4 regions of the Bradyrhizobium sp. AZCC 2262 genome follow, and region 1 is predicted to be linked to each of the others. Evidence: predicted binding sites of a transcription regulator. Region 1 holds the regulator's gene; each other region holds the start of a gene.
What was found. The regulator PhoB, encoded in region 1, activates phosphate uptake and scavenging genes when phosphate is short. The targets are predictions, from matches to a motif close to TGTCATNNANCTGTCAT.
Positions count from the first base shown of each region.

Region 2: phnF (phosphonate metabolism transcriptional regulator PhnF) is a predicted target of PhoB. The motif match lies at 2,187-2,203, and genes of this name have one in related genera.
Region 3: phnC (phosphonate ABC transporter ATP-binding protein) is a predicted target of PhoB. The motif match lies at 2,784-2,800, and genes of this name have one in related genera.
Region 4: V1283_RS14080 (DUF47 domain-containing protein) is a predicted target of PhoB. The motif match lies at 1,837-1,853, and genes of this name have one in related genera.

Region 1 covers NZ_JAZHRT010000001.1:7,455,634-7,460,276, forward strand. Annotated here, with positions in the region: gene V1283_RS35055 (aspartate aminotransferase family protein) at 1-1,054, opposite strand, end outside; gene V1283_RS35060 (GcrA family cell cycle regulator) at 1,560-2,069, shown strand; gene phoB (phosphate regulon transcriptional regulator PhoB) at 2,330-3,034, opposite strand; gene phoU (phosphate signaling complex protein PhoU) at 3,145-3,861, opposite strand; gene pstB (phosphate ABC transporter ATP-binding protein PstB) at 3,970-4,643, opposite strand, start outside.
Region 2 covers NZ_JAZHRT010000001.1:4,405,420-4,410,062, reverse strand. Annotated here, with positions in the region: gene phnE (phosphonate ABC transporter, permease protein PhnE) at 1-472, shown strand, start outside; gene phnE (phosphonate ABC transporter, permease protein PhnE) at 469-1,317, shown strand; gene phnF (phosphonate metabolism transcriptional regulator PhnF) at 1,419-2,150, opposite strand; gene phnG (phosphonate C-P lyase system protein PhnG) at 2,310-2,723, shown strand; gene phnH (phosphonate C-P lyase system protein PhnH) at 2,725-3,330, shown strand; gene V1283_RS21055 (carbon-phosphorus lyase complex subunit PhnI) at 3,333-4,436, shown strand; gene V1283_RS21050 (alpha-D-ribose 1-methylphosphonate 5-phosphate C-P-lyase PhnJ) at 4,433-4,643, shown strand, end outside.
Region 3 covers NZ_JAZHRT010000001.1:4,410,680-4,415,322, reverse strand. Annotated here, with positions in the region: partial or broken gene V1283_RS21110 (IS630 family transposase) at 1-27, shown strand, start outside; gene V1283_RS21105 (DUF1045 domain-containing protein) at 147-845, opposite strand; gene V1283_RS21100 (alpha-D-ribose 1-methylphosphonate 5-triphosphate diphosphatase) at 866-2,059, opposite strand; gene V1283_RS21095 (transferase hexapeptide repeat family protein) at 2,056-2,721, opposite strand; gene phnC (phosphonate ABC transporter ATP-binding protein) at 2,915-3,724, shown strand; gene phnD (phosphonate ABC transporter substrate-binding protein) at 3,803-4,643, shown strand, end outside.
Region 4 covers NZ_JAZHRT010000001.1:3,000,012-3,004,654, forward strand. Annotated here, with positions in the region: gene V1283_RS14070 (branched-chain amino acid ABC transporter permease) at 1-772, shown strand, start outside; gene V1283_RS14075 (branched-chain amino acid ABC transporter permease) at 774-1,742, shown strand; gene V1283_RS14080 (DUF47 domain-containing protein) at 1,895-2,539, shown strand; gene V1283_RS14085 (inorganic phosphate transporter) at 2,555-3,559, shown strand; gene sugE (quaternary ammonium compound efflux SMR transporter SugE) at 3,560-3,874, opposite strand; gene V1283_RS14095 (peptide chain release factor 3) at 4,030-4,643, shown strand, end outside.

The DNA.
Region 1 (4,643 bases):
CGCGCAACGCGTTGACGAGATCGCCCGACGGCACCACGGCCTTGACGCCGACCAAAAGCCCCTCGCCGCGCACTTCCGAGAGCACGGCGGGATAACGATCGACCACGGAGGCCAGTTTCTGTTTGAGCAGCAGCGACATCTTCTGCACATGGTCGAAGAAGCCGGGCTTTAGCATCACGTCGAGCACGGCATTGGCCGCCGCGATCGCCAGCGGATTGCCGCCGAAGGTCGAGCCGTGCGAGCCGGGCATCATGCCGCTTGCCGCTTCCGCGGTCGCCAGCACCGCGCCGATCGGAAAGCCGCCGCCGAGCGCTTTGGCCAGCGACATCACATCAGGGGTCACGCCGACGCGCTTGTAGGCAAAGAGATCGCCGGTGCGGCCCATGCCGGTCTGCACCTCGTCGAACGCCAGCAGCAGGCCGTGCTCGTCGCAGAGCTGGCGCAGCGCCTTGAAGAAAGATTGCGGCGCGGAGCGCACGCCGCCCTCGCCCTGCACCGGCTCGATCAGGATGCCCGCGGTGTGCGGACCGATCGCCTTTTTCACTGCTTCGAGATCGCCGTGCGGCACCTGGTCAAAACCGTCCATCGGCGGGCCAAAACCTTCGAGATATTTGGCGGAGCCGGTGGCGGCGAGCGTGCCGAGGGTGCGGCCGTGGAAGGCGCCCTCGAAGGTGATGATGCGATAGCGTTCGGGATGGCCCTTGGAGAATTGATAGCGGCGCACGACCTTGATCACGCCTTCCATCGCTTCCGCGCCGGAATTGCAGAAGAACACGAGGTCGGCAAAGCTCTGCCCGCACAGCCGCGCGGCAAGCTTCTCGCCGTCCGGACTCTTGAACAGGTTCGACATGTGCCAGAGTTTTGTCGCCTGCTCCTGCAGCGCCGCGATCAGGTGCGGATGGCAGTGACCCAGCGCATTCACCGCAACACCCGAGGTGAAGTCGAGATAGCGATCGCCATTGGTGGCGGTCAGCCAACAGCCCTCGCCGCGCTCGAAGCCGAGATCGACCCTGGCAAAGACGGGGAGCAGATGCGACGTGGCGCTATGGGTCATGGCAATCACTGAAGGTTTGAGACCTGGTTTCAAGACCTGCCGCGGAGCACACGCGTGCATGGGCGCGAACGCGGCAACGGCCGGTCTTGCGAAAACGAAACGTGCCGCCTCTTAAGGGCGGCACGTAAGAGGTATTCTATGTGGGCGGGGAGCGCTGTCAACATGCCACGAGGCCGCCTTTCATGCACTGCAAGGCAGGAAATCCGTAGGATTGCGGTGTGGTGGAAAACACGCAGTGCAATGCCTAGATGTCCGGAACATGTGGACGCGCGGGCCCGGACTCTTGCGCCAGAGTCACGCCATATTGTAGCGTCTGGGTTGTCGGGTACGACATCTCGTGCGGCAGTTCTGATCCCTAGAGTCCATTTTGTGTAAGCGTACACGTTCGGGCGCGATTTTTGCGCCCGGCGAGGGCTAAGGGATTCTGACCGCAGGGATTTTTGAGACGAATGACATCGCCAGCGCTGCCCTGGGTTGGCCGGCGCGACGCGAAGGGAAGAATACGATGACGGTATTGACCTGGTCCGACGATCGCGTCGAGCAGCTGAAGAAGCTCTGGGAAGCCGGATTATCGGCCAGCCAGATCGCCGCGGAACTCGGAAATGTGACGCGAAACGCAGTGATCGGCAAAGTGCACCGGCTGGGCCTGTCCGGCCGCGCCAAGAGCCCCTCCTCGGCAGCCCCACGGCAGCGCAAGGCACGCCCGGCGCAACAGATGATGCGGGTCTCACGCCCGGTCTCGCGCGGCAACACCGCGCTGGCGCACGCCTTCGAGGTCGAGATGGAGCCTGATCCGATCGCCTTCGATAACGTGGTGCCGATGAGCCAGCGGCTGTCGCTGCTCGAACTGAACGAAGCCACCTGCCACTGGCCGGTCGGTGATCCCTCGAGCCCGGAATTCTTCTTCTGCGGCGGCAAGGCGCTTTCGGGCCTGCCTTATTGCGCGCATCACTCGCGCGTCGCGTATCAGCCGGCAGCCGACCGGCGGAGGCATCAGCCGAAGCCGACGCGGTAAGAGGCGGTTATCGTAGCCCGGATGGAGCGAAGCGAAATCCGGGACTATGTCGCTATGGGTTAGATTCCCGGGTTGCGCTTCGCTTCACCCGGACTACGAACTCAACGTTGTCGTCCCTGCGAAAGCGGGGACCCATAACCACCGGCGTTCGTGGTTATGTCACGCTGGAGCTCCAGCTCTCTTCAACAAATTACATCGGTGGTTATGGGTCTCCGCGTTCGCGGGGACGACGATGCAATGTGCGGACAACGATAGAGCTATTACGACTCCACCTTCGCGAACCGATCATCCAGCGCATATCCCGCGCCGCGCACGGTGCGGATCGGGTCCTGCTCGCGGCCCGGGTTGAGCAATTTGCGCAGGCGGCCGATGTGGACGTCGACGGTGCGCTCGTCGATATAGATGTCGCGGCCCCAGACGCTGTCGAGCAATTGCTCGCGGCTGAAGACGCGGCCGGGATGCTCCAGGAAAAATTCCAGCAAGCGATACTCGGTCGGGCCGAGATCGATCTGGCGGCCGGAACGCGCGACGCGTCTTTTCTCACGATCCAGTTCGATGTCGCCATAGGTGAGCACGGTGGCGAGCCGCTCGGGGCTTGCCCGCCGCAGCAGTCCCTTCACCCGCGCCAGCAGCTCCGGCACCGAGAACGGCTTGACGATGTAATCGTCGGCGCCGGTCGCCAGGCCCCGCACCCGCTCGCTCTCCTCGCCGCGCGCCGTCAGCATGATGATCGGCAACTGCTTGGTCTCCGGCCGCGCCCGCAGGCGGCGGCACAGCTCGATGCCCGACAGCCCGGGCAGCATCCAGTCGAGCACGACGAGATCGGGAATGCGTTCCTTCAACCGCGTATCGGCGTCATCGCCACGGGCGACGGTTTCGACATCATAGCCTTCGGCGTCGAGGTTGTAGCGCAACAGCGTGGTCAGCGCTTCCTCGTCCTCGACCACCATAATGCGCGCGCTCATTCTGCTATCGCCTCTTCTGTTTGACGCGTTTTCACGCAGATAAGTCTACGCAATCTGCGTAAACTTGATTGCTATGCGAACCGGTCTCCACTTCGCTTGAAAACGCTGTGTCAAGTGTTCGGTACGGTCGTGGCAAAATTCGTCATGTCGCCCTTCGGGCGCTTGTCGAGCATCTGCTGTCCCTCGATCATGTAGAACACGGTTTCAGCGATGTTGGTGGCATGGTCGCCGATCCGCTCGATGTTCTTGGCACAGAACATCAAATGGATGCAGAACGAGATGTTGCGCGGGTCTTCCATCATGTAGGTGAGCAGTTCGCGGAACAGCGAGGTGCAGATGGCGTCGACTTCCTCGTCGCCCTTCCAGACCGCCATCGCCGCCGGCAGGTCGTGCGCCGCATAGGCGTCCAGCACCGACTTGACCTGCGACAGCACCAGGTCGGTCATGTGTTCAAGGCCGCGCATCAGCTTCAAGGGCTGGAAATCGTTCTCCAGCGCCGCGACGCGCTTGCCCATATTCTTGGCGAGGTCGCCGATCCGCTCCAGATCGGTGGCCACCCGCATCGCGCCGACGATCTCGCGCAGATCGATCGCCATCGGCTGGCGGCGCGCGATGGTCAGCACCGCGCGCTCCTCGATCAGATGCTGCAGACGGTCGATCTCGACGTCGGTGGCGACGACACGCTTGCCGAGCGCGACGTCGCGACGGACCAGCGCGTCGACGGATTCGGTGATCATCCGCTCGACCATGCCGCCCATCTCGGCAACCAGGCGAGTCAGTTCCTGAAGGTCGCTGTCGAATGCCTTGGCGGTGTGTTCAGAAGCCATGTGCTATCTCCTCAAATCAGGATCCGGTTTGAACCGGATCATGATTTTATTTCGCTGTTTGAGCATGATCTCTTCGGAAAACCGGTTTCCACTTTTCCGGATCATGCTCTAGCCGAACCGACCGGTGATGTAGTCCTGGGTGCGTCGATCGCTCGGCGAGGTAAAAATCTTGTTGGTATCGTCGAACTCGATCAGCTCACCGAGATACATGAAGGCGGTCTTGTCCGAGACGCGCGCCGCCTGCTGCATGTTATGGGTGACGATGGCGATGGTGTAATCCTCCGCCAGTTCCTGGATCAGCTCCTCGATCTTGGCGGTCGAGATCGGGTCCAGCGCGGAACAAGGCTCGTCGAACAGGATCACCTCGGGCCGCACCGCGACCGTGCGCGCGATGCAGAGCCGCTGCTGCTGGCCGCCGGACAGCGACAGGCCGCTTGCATTCAGCTTGTCCTTGACCTCGTTCCACAGCGCGCCGCCGCGCAGCGCCTTCTCGACCCGGCCATCCATCTCCGACTTGGAGATCTTCTCATAGAGGCGGATGCCGAAGGCGATGTTTTCGTAGATCGTCATCGGAAACGGCGTCGGCTTCTGGAACACCATGCCGACGCGGGCCCGCAGCAAATTGAGATCGAGCTTGGAATCGAGGATGTTGGTCTGGTCGAGCATCAACTGGCCGGTCGCCTTCTGGCCGGGGTAGAGGTCGTACATCCGGTTGAAGATCCGCAGCAGCGTGGACTTGCCGCAGCCGGACGGGCCGATGAAGGCGGTGACGCGGTTGGTGC
Region 2 (4,643 bases), 3.1 Mb from region 1:
TCTCCTCGAGTTCGCACGCACTGTTCCCGGCATCGTATTCGCGCTGATTTTCGTCATCGCCTTCGGCCTCGGGCCGATGGCGGGCGTACTGGCAATCGCCGTGCATTCCGCGGGCGCGCTCGGAAAATTGTTCTCCGAGATCGTCGAGAACGCCGACATGAAACCGGTCGAGGGTGTGCGCTCGACCGGCGCAAGCTGGCTCTCCTGCATGCGCTTTGCGGTGTTGCCGCAGGTCACGGCCGGCTATGCCAGCTACGCGCTGTTGCGCTTTGAGATCAATGTCCGCGAGGCCTCGGTGATGGGCTTTGTTGGCGCCGGCGGCATCGGGCAGGAGCTCGTCGTCGCGATCCGCAAGTTCTATTACTCCGACGTCAGCGCGATCCTCGTCACCATCATCGTCACTGTCTTCGTCATCGATATCACGACCGGCTGGCTGCGCGGAAAACTGTTCGGCAAGGAGGCTCGCGCATGAGCCAGTTGCCGAAACCGGATACAGACGCGCTCCGGACCAAATACCCTGACGTCTTCGATCGGCCTGCATCGGCGCGCCTCGCCATGCCGGCGATGCTTCTGGCTGTGTGCGCGATCTTCGTGTTCGGGGTGGTGGATCTCGGTTTTTCGCCGGCCAAACTGGTGTCGGGCCTGAGCCAGCTCGGCTGGATCGCGGTGATGATGATCCCGCCGGATCCCGGCTCATCGCTGCCCGCCTATCTCGCAGCCCTCGGTGAGACGCTGTCGATCGCGCTGCTCGGCACGACCTTGGCCGCCGTGGCGGCGTTGCCGGTCAGCCTGCTGGCGGCGCGGAACATCATTCCGTCGAACCTGCTTCGCTTCCCGGTACGCCGGTTCCTCGATTCCATCCGCGGTGTCGATACGCTGATCTGGGCGCTGGTGTGGATCAACGTCGTCGGCCTCGGGCCGTTCGCCGGTGTGCTGGCGATTGCGCTGTCCGACTTCGGCGCGTTCGGCAAATTGTTTTCCGAGGCGATCGAAGCCGCCGATAAGAAGCAGGTCGAGGGCATCCGCGCCTCCGGCGGCAATGCGCTGCACGAAATACGCTTCGGCCTGATGCCGCAGGTGCTGCCTGTCATCGCGGGGCAGGTGCTCTATTTCATCGAATCGAATACCCGCTCGGCGACCATCATCGGTATCGTCGGTGCTGGCGGCATCGGCCTGCAGCTTGCCGAGCAGATCCGCGTGCTGGAATGGCAGAAGGTTTCTTTCCTGATCCTGATGATCCTGGTCGCGGTCGCCGCGATCGACTGGATTTCGGGCAAGCTGCGCTTTGCCATCATCGGACAGCGCGCGGTCGCCTGATCGTTCCGTAGTCCGTAGTGGGCAAAGGCGCGCTGGCGACGCGCCCACCATCGATCTGCACGGATGCAAGAATGGTGTGGGCACGCTTCGCTTTGCCCACGCTACAAACTGCTCTCCACCAGGAACTCGACACGTTCGGCAGCAAAGCGCGAACGCTTGGTTGTCAGCGGCTCGCCAGCGGTATCGACGTCGGTGCTGTCGACCACGAGCACGGGACGTCCGAGCGCGAGGTCCAGCCGCGCCGCGTCGGTTGCGTCCACGATACCGGCGGTAATCCGGGTCGACGCACGACGAAAATCCCGGATACCGTAATGCGCCACCAGCTTGGTCATCGAGCGCACATTGGCGAACACCTTGCCGGCGTCGGGGAAGCGTTCGGCCGAAAGCCAGGTGGTGCTGACGCAGATCGGCGTGCGGTCGGCGAGCCGCACCGATTCGATCCGGACCAGCGGCGCGCCGGTCTTCAACCCAAGCTCCCGCGCCAGTTCGCGCGTGGCTTCTTCTTCGGTTGCGTCGATGAATTGGCCGCGCGGCTCCCGGCCGCCGGCTCCGACGATTTCGGAAAACCGCGTTCGTGAGCGCAGGGGGTAGGCGATGCGCCCGGTCTCGACATAGGTGCCGCTGCCGCGCTCGGCGCGCACCAGGCCGCGTTCGGCGAGCGCGGCAAGCGCCCGGCGCACGGTATGGCGGTTGACCCGATAGGTCTCGGCAATCTCCATCTCGCCCGGCAGCTTTTCGCCCGCGGCAAAGCGGCCGTCGGCGATGCCGCGCTCGATGCCGTCGGCAACCTGCCGCCACAGCGCGACGCCGGATGCGGTGTCCTGAATGCTCATGTGGCGATATCGGCCATTGGAGAAAAATCACCTCATTGTCACGAAATCGTCATGGCGTTTCGGTATCGAGTTGTCTAATATCATAGACAACTTGATTCAGGCAAGGTCGATGTGATGGCAGGCGAGGATAGTCACGGGCAAGCCCGGCGCAAGGCTGCGATGGCGGTACTGGCCCACTTCGAGGCCACGGCCATTGCCGGTCATCTCGAGGCGATTGCGTTGCCGGCGCATGAGAACCTGCGCGAGCCTGAAAATGGCCTGGTCATGGTGCGCGGCCGCGTCGGCGGCGACGGCGCGCCCTTCAACCTCGGCGAAGCCACGGTTTCGCGCGCCGCGGTGCGGCTTTCGACCGGAGAAATCGGCTTCGGCTACACGCTCGGTCGCGACCGTCACAAGGCGAAGCTGATCGCGCTGTGCGACGCCATGGTGCAGTCGGACGAGTTCGCAGCTGCAGTTGAAGCCAAGGTGGTCGCGCCGCTGCGTGCGGCGGTGATCGAAAAGCGAAACCGCAAGTCCGCAGAGGCCGCAGCGACGCGGGTTGATTTCTACACACTGGTGCGGGGTGAGGGTTGACATGGCGACGGTTGCCGAATTGCCCGCAGGATTTGCCGACAAGGTGTTGTCGGCGCAATCGACCTTCCGCTCCGTGATGGATGCGATGGCGCGCCCCGGCAGCGTTCAACGTATCGCGTCCGCAGCCGGCACGCCGGTCGGGATGATGCGCGGCACGGCCGCCATAGCGTTGACCCTGTTCGACCACGATACGCCGGTCTGGCTCGACGGCCGGATGTCGGCGACGGCGGACGTTGCCAAATGGCTCAAGTTCCACACCAGCGCGCCGGTCGTCGCGGATTCGTCGATCGCGAGTTTTGCGCTGATGGGCGATCCGCAGAGCCTGCCGACGCTCGATCGCTTCGCGTTTGGCAGCAATGAATATCCGGACCGCTCGACGACGCTGATCCTGCAGGTCGAAAGCCTGACGGATGGCCCTGTTGCCGAGCTACGGGGGCCCGGCATCGACGGCACCGCGGCGCTGCGCGCTTCCATCCAGCCGCAGGATCTGTTCGAGCGGCTTGCCATCAACGTCGCGCTTTTTCCGCGCGGCATCGATGTCGTGCTGGTTCATGACGAGTCCATCGTCGCCATACCGCGCACGACGCGGCTCGTGAGGGGAGGCTGACCATGTATGTTGCCGTCAAGGGAGGCGAGCGCGCCATCGAGAATGCCCACCGTCTGCTGGCGCATGAACGGCGCGGCGACCGTGACGTACCCGAACTGTCGCTGGCCCAGATCTCCGAGCAGCTTTCGCTCGGCGTCGACCGCGTCATGACCGAAGGCTCGCTGTACGACCGCGAACTCGCGGCGCTCGCCATCAAGCAAGCGCGTGGCGATTTGATCGAGGCTATCTTCCTGGTGCGCGCGTTCCGCGCCACGCTGCCGCGCTTTGGCGCAACCGAACCCGTCGACACCGGCGCGATGCAGGTGCGCCGCCGGGTTTCCTCGACGTTCAAGGATATCCCGGGCGGGCAGATTCTCGGTCCCACCTTCGATTACACCCATCGCCTGCTCGATCCGCAACTCGCCGAGGGGTTCGCGCCCGAGGCTCCCGCGACAGGAGATGCCTCCGCAGCAGCGACCCCGCGCGTGACCGACATTCTCGGTCGTGACGGCCTGATCGAGCCTTCGCCGTCGGCGGATGCCGACGCCCCTGTGGGCGATTTGACGCGCGAGCCGCTCAATTTCCCGGCGGATCGCGATCTGCGCCTGCAAAACCTGGCCCGTGCGGACGAAGGCTTTCTGCTGGCGCTCGGATATTCCTCGCAGCGTGGATATGGCCGCAACCATCCCTTTGCCGGCGAGATTCGTTTCGGCGAGGTGGAGGTCGAATTCATGGCCGAGGACGCCGGCTTTGCCGTTCCGCTCGGTTCGATCGCGCTGACCGAATGCCAGATGGTCAACCAGTTCAAGGGGTCGGCGACCGAGGCGCCGTGTTTTACGCGTGGCTATGGCCTGGCGTTCGGGCAAAGCGAGCGCAAGACCATGTCGATGGCGCTGGTCGATCGCAGCCTGCGCGCTCGCGAGCTTGGCGAGGAAGTGATCGCGCCCGGCCAGGACGAGGAATTCGTGATGTCGCACTCGGACAACGTGCAGGCGACCGGCTTCGTCGAGCATCTCAAACTGCCGCACTACGTCGATTTCCAGTCCGAACTCGGCCTGCTGCGTAAGCTGCGCAAAGAGTTTGCCGAGGCGAACGAGACGCCGCCGATGCGGGAGGCCGCCGAATGAACGCGCCAGCTTACAACTTCGCCTATCTCGACGAACAGACAAAGCGGATGATCCGTCGCGCGATCCTCAAAGCGATCGCGATTCCCGGCTATCAGGTGCCGTTCGCCAGCCGCGAGATGCCGATGCCCTACGGCTGGGGCACCGGCGGCGTGCAGGTGACGGCAGCGATCCTCGGGCCACAGGACGTATTGAAAGTGATCGACCAGG
Region 3 (4,643 bases), 3.0 Mb from region 1:
GAAAACGCGGGATACGCCTCAACCTAAATTCATCCCGCTCTAGGGCAGGATGAAATCAGGTTGGGCCGTGACGACGGACCAATTCGTGTCCCATTCTACTTTGCATGGGGTTGTTTTCGCGATTTTGAGTCTGGCCCGCCGGCCCGTCATACCTGCAGTGGCCAGCGGCCAATGATCCGAAACCGCGAATTCGGATTGTCCTGGCGGCATAGGGCAATCGCGTCGATCGCGAGCGGCCCGATGCCCGTTGCCGCAAACCTCTCGCGCAGCATCGCTACAACCGGCTCGCGCCGTTCTGCGGGAAGCCGTCCCGTCAGCGTCATGTGGAAGCGAAACTCTTCGAAGACGTAAGGGTAGCCCCAGCGGTCGAGATAGTCGCGCTGCTGCGGCGTCAGCTTGTCGGGATTGCGCCGTGCGCGATCTTCCGGGCTAATGGGGGCACGGAACGGATCGAATGCCTTGGTCGCTTCGGCGGCGAGCAGTTCGAGTTCTGCCGATGGTTCGGCCGGAATCACCGCGATGAATCCGCTGATCGAATCGACGACCGGCTGGATTACCGGCACAGGCCGGGCGAGATCGGCGAACAACTCGCATGCCGCGGCAAGCTGTGTCGCGGCCTTGCCGTCAGCCAGCGCCATCGGCGCCTTCAGCGTGGCGTGAAAGCCGTATTTGCGCGGGTCATGCGTCAGATCGCGCCAGTCCGGAATTGTCTGAATCATGCCATCCGGAAAAGGCACGTCGTCGCCGCCATGGGCATCGTAGCCGAGCAGGGTCGCGCCGAACCGGTCGAGCGCGCTGCCCGCCGCGGCGGTGTAATAGATTGCGTAACGGGGGTAATTTGCCATTGCGCCAGAATAGGGCCGCCTTACGCGGCTGCAACTGCCTTGCGTGATGCTGTGGACGAATGGACGAGGCGATTCGCCTCCGTCAGATGCACGAGACGTCCCGCTGCAATGACCGCGACGACCCGCGGGCGCAACGGCACCGTGTCATCGACGAGAATGATGTCGGCCCGCTGTCCCGCGGCGAGCAGGCCACGATCGGCGAGGCCGGCAGCGCGCGCTGGCGCTGACGAGATCAATTGCCACGCCTCGGCCAGCGGCAGCACCCCGTCGGCTGCGAGCCGGAAGGCCGCCAGCAGCGGCGCCGGATAGTAATAGTCTGACGCCAGCACCGAACACAGGCCCTTGGCGATCATGTCGGAGGCCTTGGTCCAGCCGGTGTGGCTGCCGCCGCGCACGACATTGGGTGCGCCGAACACGATGAAGTCGCCGGCTTCGGCTGCCTCCCGGGTGGTTTCCTCGTTGACCGGAAATTCGGCGATGGCAACACCCTGCGCACGAAAGGCCTGTCGCATCGCCGGGCTCTCGTCGTCATGCGAGAGCATCCGGACATCAGCCGCGCGCGCCGCTTGCGCCAGCCGGCTGATCGACGCCGGTACGTCGTGGCTGCGGGAGACCACACTTTCCACCAGGCGATCGAACGCCTCGTTCGTGAGACCCGTGCGCTCAACCATTCGGCTGCGCCTCTGTGGCTTGGCGAGGTTGGCGACGGTCGAGTCAATGTGGTCGTTGAACGCGAACAGGTCGACGCGTCCTTCCGACAGCCAGTCGATTATTTCGCTTTCCGCGTCGAGATTGTAGGTTTCGTGGCGCAAATGGAAGCGGGTGTCGGCGGCGAGTTGCGGCCGCAACTGCTCGATTGCTTCCAGCAAGCGCCTGGCATTGTCGGCGCCGCGCAGGCCGGGCTCCCACGACCAGGTCGTGGCATGATAGACGGTCGTGATCCCGTTGCTGACCGCCTGCCGGTCGCTGTCAACGAGCGCCACATCGATCGGAAAATCGACGCCGGGGCGCGGCATCATCTGCCGCTCGAAGGCATCGCCATGCAGGTCGACAATGCCCGGCAGAACCAGCAAGCCGACGGCATCGATGCCGGGCGAGCTGTGGTTGTTGTCCGTACCCATGGCGACGATCTCGCGGCCGGCGATCCGCAGCGAGGTCTCGACGATTTCGTTGCCGAGCAGGGCCCGGCCACCTTCGATGAACGATTCGGTCACGATGCGGCACTCTGGTTGAATTGCGGATAGCCGGATACTTCGGCCGATTCGTATTTTTCGAGAAAGCCCTCGACATCGAGCTTGCGGAAATCGGGCAGGGCGCGGCGAAGCGTCTCATGGTCCCAGTCCCACCATGCGAGCTGCGCGAGCCGGCCGGCGATGGATTCGGGAAACCGCCGCTTGAGTGGCCGCGCCGGGTTACCGCCCACGATCGTGTAGGCGGGAACGTCCTTGGTCACGATCGCGCCGGCAGCGACCACGGCGCCGGTGCCGATCGAGCGGCCGGGCAGAATGACCGCGCCGTGGCCGATCCAGACGTCATGGCCGATGCGGACATGATGCTCGCGCCGCCATGCAAAGAAGTCGGCATCATCGCTCTCGCCCGGAAAATAACTGCTGGCGCGATAGGTGAAATGCGCCTGTGAGGCCCGGTGCATCGGATGATTGCCCGGATTGATCCGCGTCATGGCCGCGACCGAACAGAATTTTCCGATCGTGGTGTAGGTGATCTGCGCGTCGTTCACGACGTAGGAGTAATCGGCCATCGTGACCTCGAGCAGAATGGTGCGAGCCCCGACCTCGGTGTAGGCGCCGAGCTTGCTCTCCCGCACAGATGCGCTGGGGTCGATCGTCGTTTCGGTGGAAAGCATTTTGCCGGCCATCTGCGCGTCCATCAGCAACAGGGGAAGGTCGAGGGGATGCGCGCTCGTCTTCGATGCGCTTGATGACAGTGTCATGACGGACGCGTGACGGTCGCCATGGGTGTGGACGATCGCCGCACCGCAGCACCGGTGTCACACAACTGTTAAACCCTGCCGTTAGCGATGGTCTACGTTTGCGCAGTTGGAGCATTGCATGCTGGTGGTGGAAGGTTTGACGTGCCGGTTCGGCACCAAAGCCGCGGTGGATAATGCGTCATTTTCGATTCAGCCCGGCAGCTTTGTCGGCGTCATCGGCCGGTCCGGCGCCGGCAAGTCCACGTTGCTTCGGATGATCAACCGTCTCGCCGAACCATCGGAGGGACGCATCCTCTTTGAAGGCGTCGACGTGACCGCACTGCGCGGCAAGGATCTGCGGCAGTGGCGTGCGCGCTCCGCGATGATCTTTCAGCAATTCAATCTAGTCGGCCGGCTCGACGTCCTCACCAATGTGCTGATGGGGCGGCTGGCGGAAATTCCGTCCTGGCGCTCGCTGACGCAGCTCTGGCCGCAAGAGGACAGGGCGCTGGCGATGTCGGCGCTGGAGCAGTTCGATATGGCTGCTATCGCCGCCCAGCGCGCCGACCAGCTTTCCGGCGGCCAGCAGCAGCGCGTCGCGATCGCCCGCGCGCTGGTTCAGGAACCCGACATCATTCTCGCCGACGAGCCGATCGCCTCGCTCGATCCCCGCAACACGCGGATCGTTATGGATGCGCTGCTGCGCATCAACAAGCATTTCGGCATCACCGTGATCTGCAACCTGCATTCGCTCGATCTGGCGCGGAACTACTGCGACCGCCTGATCGGCATGGCAGCGGGGCGGGTGGTGTTCGACGGTGCGCCCGAGACGCTGACGGATCACATTGCGCGCGAACTCTACGATCTCGAAGCCAACGACGTCATGGGCACCGCGCCGGCGCCCGACGATGCTGCCGTTCCGGCGCTCGGCACCGCCGCCGCGGCCTGAGTTTTCATTTCTGTACAGGGTAGCCGGCTGCAAACCTGCAATCGGCGAAGAGGCGTAACCACAACAAGAGGGCTGACCATGATCACTCGTCGTATCGTTCTTGCCAGCGCGGCCGCGCTGGCGTTTACCGCTTCCGCCTCGGCGCAGGATTGGAAGAGCAAATATCCGGAGCTGACGTTTGCCGTGGTGCCTGCCGAAAATGCCTCTGGCGTTACCGAGCGCTGGACGCCATTCGTCACGTATCTCTCCAAGGAGCTTGGCGTGAAGGTCACGCTGCGCATTGCCAACGACTACGCGGCCGTGATCGAAGGCCAGCGCGCCGGCAACATCCATATCGCCAGCTACGGCTCGGCATCGTTTGCCCGCGCCCGCCTGACCGGCGTCAAGACCGACGCCTTCGCCAACGACATCAATGCCGACGGCTCGACCGGCTACTACTCGGTATTCTTCGTCAAGGCGTCGAGCGCTTACAAGAATATCGATCAGTTGAAGGGCAAGAACCTCGGCCTGGTCGATCCGAATTCGACGTCGGGCAACAATGTGCCGCGCTTCGAACTCGACAAGCTCGGCATCTCCGACGCCGATGGGTATTTCGGCAAGGTCGTCTTCACCGGCAGCCATGAGAACGCCATGCTGGCGCTGTCGCAGGGCACCGTCGACGTCGCCGCCAATCAGTGGACCAACGACGATGATTCCACGCTCGCCCAGATGCTGCACAAGGGCATGCTGAAGAACGCCGACGGGTCGGCGATGAAGAAGGACGATTTCCGGATGATCCACAAGTCGGCCCCGATCATCAACGGACCCTACGCCTATAATTCGGACCTCCCGGCCGACCTGAAGGCTGCGATTGCCAAGGCGTTCACGGAATCGCCGACCAAGGACAAGGCCGCGTTCGACCGCCTGTCCGACGGCCAGA
Region 4 (4,643 bases), 4.5 Mb from region 1:
TGGCGCGCTCTACATGATGGGCGCGTTCTGCGCATATTTCCTCCTGAGCCTGACCGGCATCGGATATTGGTGGGCGCTGCTGATCGCTCCCATCCTGGTCGGCATCTTCGGCATGATCCTGGAGCGGACCATGCTGCAATGGCTGGCCGGCCTCGACCACCTCTATGGGCTATTGCTGACCTTCGGCATCGCGCTGATCGTGCAAGGCGTGTTCCAGAATTATTTCGGCTCGTCCGGGCTGCCCTATGCGATTCCCGATTACCCACAGATCGGCGACTGGCGCGGCCTGCAGGGCGGCATGAATCTCGGCTTCATGTTCCTGCCGGTCTATCGCGGCTGGGTGGTCATCTTCTCGCTCGTGGTCTGCATTGCCACCTGGTACCTGATCGAAAAGACGCGGCTTGGCGCCAATCTGCGCGCCGCCACCGAAAACCCGACCCTGGTGCGCGCGTTCGGCATCAACGTGCCCCGGATGATCACGCTGACCTACGGGCTCGGCGTCGGCCTGGCGGCGCTGGCGGGCGTGCTGTCCGCGCCGATCAACCAGGTGCGGCCGCTGATGGGCGCCGACCTGATCATCGTGGTGTTCGCGGTGGTGGTGATCGGCGGCATGGGATCGATCATGGGATCGATCATCACCGGATTTGCACTCGGCGTGATCGAAGGACTGACGAAGTATTTTTATCCCGAGGCTTCCAACACCGTGGTGTTCGTCCTGATGGTGCTGGTGTTGCTGATAAAGCCAACGGGACTGACCGGACGGGCGGCCTGACATGAGCGCATTGACTGACGACACACTGCCGGTAACGCCGCGCGCGATGCGCGACGAAATGATCGTATTCGCGGCGATGGCGGTGCTGCTGGGGCTGGTGCCGCTGACCGGCATCTACCCGTTCTTCGTGATGCAGGCCCTGTGCTTCGCGCTGCTCGCCTGCGCCTTCAACGTGCTGATCGGCTATGGCGGCCTGCTGTCGTTCGGCCACGCGATGTTCTTGGGCACCGCGGGCTACTGCACGGCGCATGCGCTGAAGGTGTGGGGTGTATCGCCCGAACTCGGAATTCTGGTCGGTATCGCCGGCGCTGCCGCGCTTTCGGTCGTGACCGGCTTCATCTCCATTCGCCGGCAGGGCATCTACTTCTCGATGATCACGCTCGCGCTGTCGCAGCTCCTGTTCTTCATCTACCTGCAGGCGCCGTTTACCCATGGTGAAGATGGCATTCAGGGTATTCCGCAGGGTTATCTGTTCGGGATCTTCAATCTCGCCAAGCCCACAGTGCTTTACTACGTCGTGCTGGCCGGTTTCCTCGGCGGCTTCCTCCTGATCTACCGCACCATCAACTCGCCGTTCGGCGAGGTGCTAAAGGCGATCCGCGAGAACGAGCCGCGTGCGATCTCGCTCGGCTACAAGACCGACCAGTACAAGCTGCTCGCCTTCATCCTCTCCGGCACGCTCGCGGGCTTTGCCGGTTCGCTAAAGGTGTTCGTGGCGCAGAATGCCTCGCTCACCGACGTGCACTGGACGATGTCCGGAGAAATCGTGCTGATGACGCTGGTCGGCGGCCTCGGCACCGTCTTTGGCCCGGTCGTCGGCGCCTTCGTCATCATTGCCATGCAGCAATATCTGGCCGGGTTCGGGCAGTGGGTGACGGTGATCCAGGGCGTCATCTTCGTCGCATGCGTGCTGACCTTCCGTCGCGGCGTGATCGGCGAGATCGCGCATTATTTCCGCCGATCCCTGTAAAACAGCCGGTTTTGGCGCAGTTTTAGACCCCACAAAGCGGTGGATGACCCGGTTCCCGGGTCACCCTGTGGCGCGTTTTCCCCTCGAATGGTCTATGACAGTTTCGTGACAGGTCGCCTGGGCGGCCGTTTCTGAACGACGGAAAAATACCCATGCTGCGCTGGTTTCGTGCCTTTTTGCCCAAGGAGGAGCGGTTTTTTGACCTGTTTGCTCGACACGCCCAGACGGTCGTGCAGGGGGCGCTAGCGCTGCAGGACATGCTGCGCGGCGGCGACGAGACGCCGGTGTTCTGCCAGCGCGTCAACCAGTTCGAAAATGACGCCGACGGCATTACGCGCGAGGTGCTGACGGCGGTCCGACGCACTTTCATCACCCCGTTCGACCGCGGCGACATCAAGAACCTGATCACGGCGATGGACGACGCGATCGATCAGATGCAGCAGACCGCGAAGGCAGTGGTGCTGTTCGAGGTTCGCACGTTCGAGCCGCCGATGCGCGAAATCGGGACCCTGCTGGTGGAGTGCGCCAATCTGGTCGGTCGCGCGCTGCCGCTGATGCAGTCGATCGGGAGCAACGTCGCGATGCTGACCGCCATGACCGAGGAGATCGGAAAGCTGGAGGGCCGCATCGACGATCTCCACGACATCGGGTTGAAGGAACTGTTTCTCAAGCATCGCGGCGGCAACTCGATGGATTTCATCGTCGGCGCCGAAATCTACAAGCATCTCGAGAAAGTGTCCGATCGCTTCGACGACGTTGCCAACGAGATCAACTCGATCGTGATCGAACAGGTATAGGGCAGGGCCAATCCAGTGGACGCCTCGCTTGGTCTTCCGATTCTGATCTTTCTGATCGCGGTTGCGCTGCTGTTTGACTTCCTCAACGGGCTGCACGACGCCGCCAATTCGATCGCAACGATCGTGTCGACGCGGGTGCTGCGCCCGCAATATGCGGTGATCTGGGCCGCCTTCTTCAATTTCATCGCCTTTATGGTGTTCGGGCTCCATGTCGCCAATACGATCGGCACCGGCATCATTGAACCGAGCGTCGTCGACGCCACCGTGATCTTCGCGGCGCTGGTGGGCGCCATCGTCTGGAATCTGATCACCTGGGCGCTCGGGATTCCGTCGTCCAGTTCGCATGCGCTGATCGGCGGACTGGTCGGCGCGGGCATGGCGAAGGCCGGGATCTCGGCGGCGGTCTGGACCGGCCTGTCGAAAACGCTGCTGGCGATCGTGCTGTCGCCGCTGGTCGGCTTCCTGCTGGCGCTGGTGCTGGTTGCGATCGTGTCCTGGCTGTCGGTGCGCTCGACACCGTTCGCGGTCGACCGCGCCTTCCGCATCCTGCAATTTGTCTCCGCATCGCTCTATTCGCTCGGCCATGGCGGCAACGACGCGCAGAAGACCATGGGTATCATCGCGGTGCTGCTCTATTCGCAGGGCCACCTCGGCGCAGACTTTAGCATTCCGTTCTGGGTGGTGATCTCCTGTCAGGCCGCCATGGGCCTCGGCACGCTGATGGGCGGCTGGCGGATCGTCCGCACCATGGGGCTGCGGATCACGAAGCTGACGCCGATGCAGGGCTTTTGCGCCGAGACCGGCGGGGCGGCGACCTTGTTCATGGCGACCTATCTCGGGGTTCCCGTATCCACGACCCACACCATTACCGGCGCCATCGTCGGCGTCGGCGCGGCGCGGCGGGTCTCGGCGGTGCGCTGGAACGTGGCGAGTTCGATCGTCTATGCCTGGGTGATCACCATTCCGGCTTCCGCGATCGTGGCGGCGCTGACCTATTGGGCGGTGGTGCTGCTGCGCTGATCAGGTGACCAGCTTCAGCCCGACAATGCCAGCCACGATCAGCCCGATGCTGGCGAGGCGAGCCGCGGTCGCCGGTTCACCGAACAATGCGATGCCAAGGATCGCCGTCCCGACCGCGCCGATGCCGGTCCATACCGCGTAGGCGGTTCCGATCGGTAGCTCCTTCAACGCCAGACCGAGCAGGATAATGCTCCCCGCCATGGCTGCCAGTGTCAGCACCGACGGAACAAGCCGTGTAAAACCTTCAGTGTATTTGAGGCCGATCGCCCAGCCCACTTCCATGAGGCCGGCGATGAACAGCGTGATCCAGGCCATGACAACCCTCCAAACAGGCAGGGTCGTCCCCGCGGATGATGCTGTGAACCGGGAAGGCCGTCCTTCCGCTGCCGATATGGGACTGGTTACCGCGCCCCGCAACCACCAAATGAGGCTTGATTAGCCCACCTTTCCCTGCCAAACGCTCGAGCCTCATGTCCGACATTGCCGTTACTGCCGAATCGCCGTCCCGCTCGCCGCTTGCAGATGAAGTGGCGCGGCGGCGCACGTTTGCGATCATCTCCCACCCGGACGCCGGCAAGACCACGCTGACCGAAAAGCTCCTGCTGTTCGGCGGCGCCATCAATCTGGCGGGGCAGGTCAAGGCCAAGGGTGAGCGGCGCAATACCCGTTCCGACTGGATGAAGATCGAGCGCGAGCGCGGCATCTCGGTCGTGACGTCGGTGATGACGTTCGAGTTCGAGGGGCTCGTCTTCAACCTGCTGGACACGCCGGGCCACGAGGACTTTTCCGAGGACACTTACCGCACTCTGACCGCGGTCGATTCCGCCGTGATGGTGATCGACGCCGCCAAGGGCATCGAGGCGCGGACGCGAAAGCTGTTCGAGGTGTGCCGGCTGCGCGACATTCCGATCATCACCTTCATCAACAAGATGGACCGTGAGAGCCGCGATACATTCGAACTGCTGGACGAGATCGAAAAGACGCTGGCGCTCGATACCACGCCGATGACCTGGCCGGTCGGCCGCGGTCGCGACTTCCTCGGCACCTACGACGTCGTCAATGGCGGCGTGCGCCTGCTCGAAGG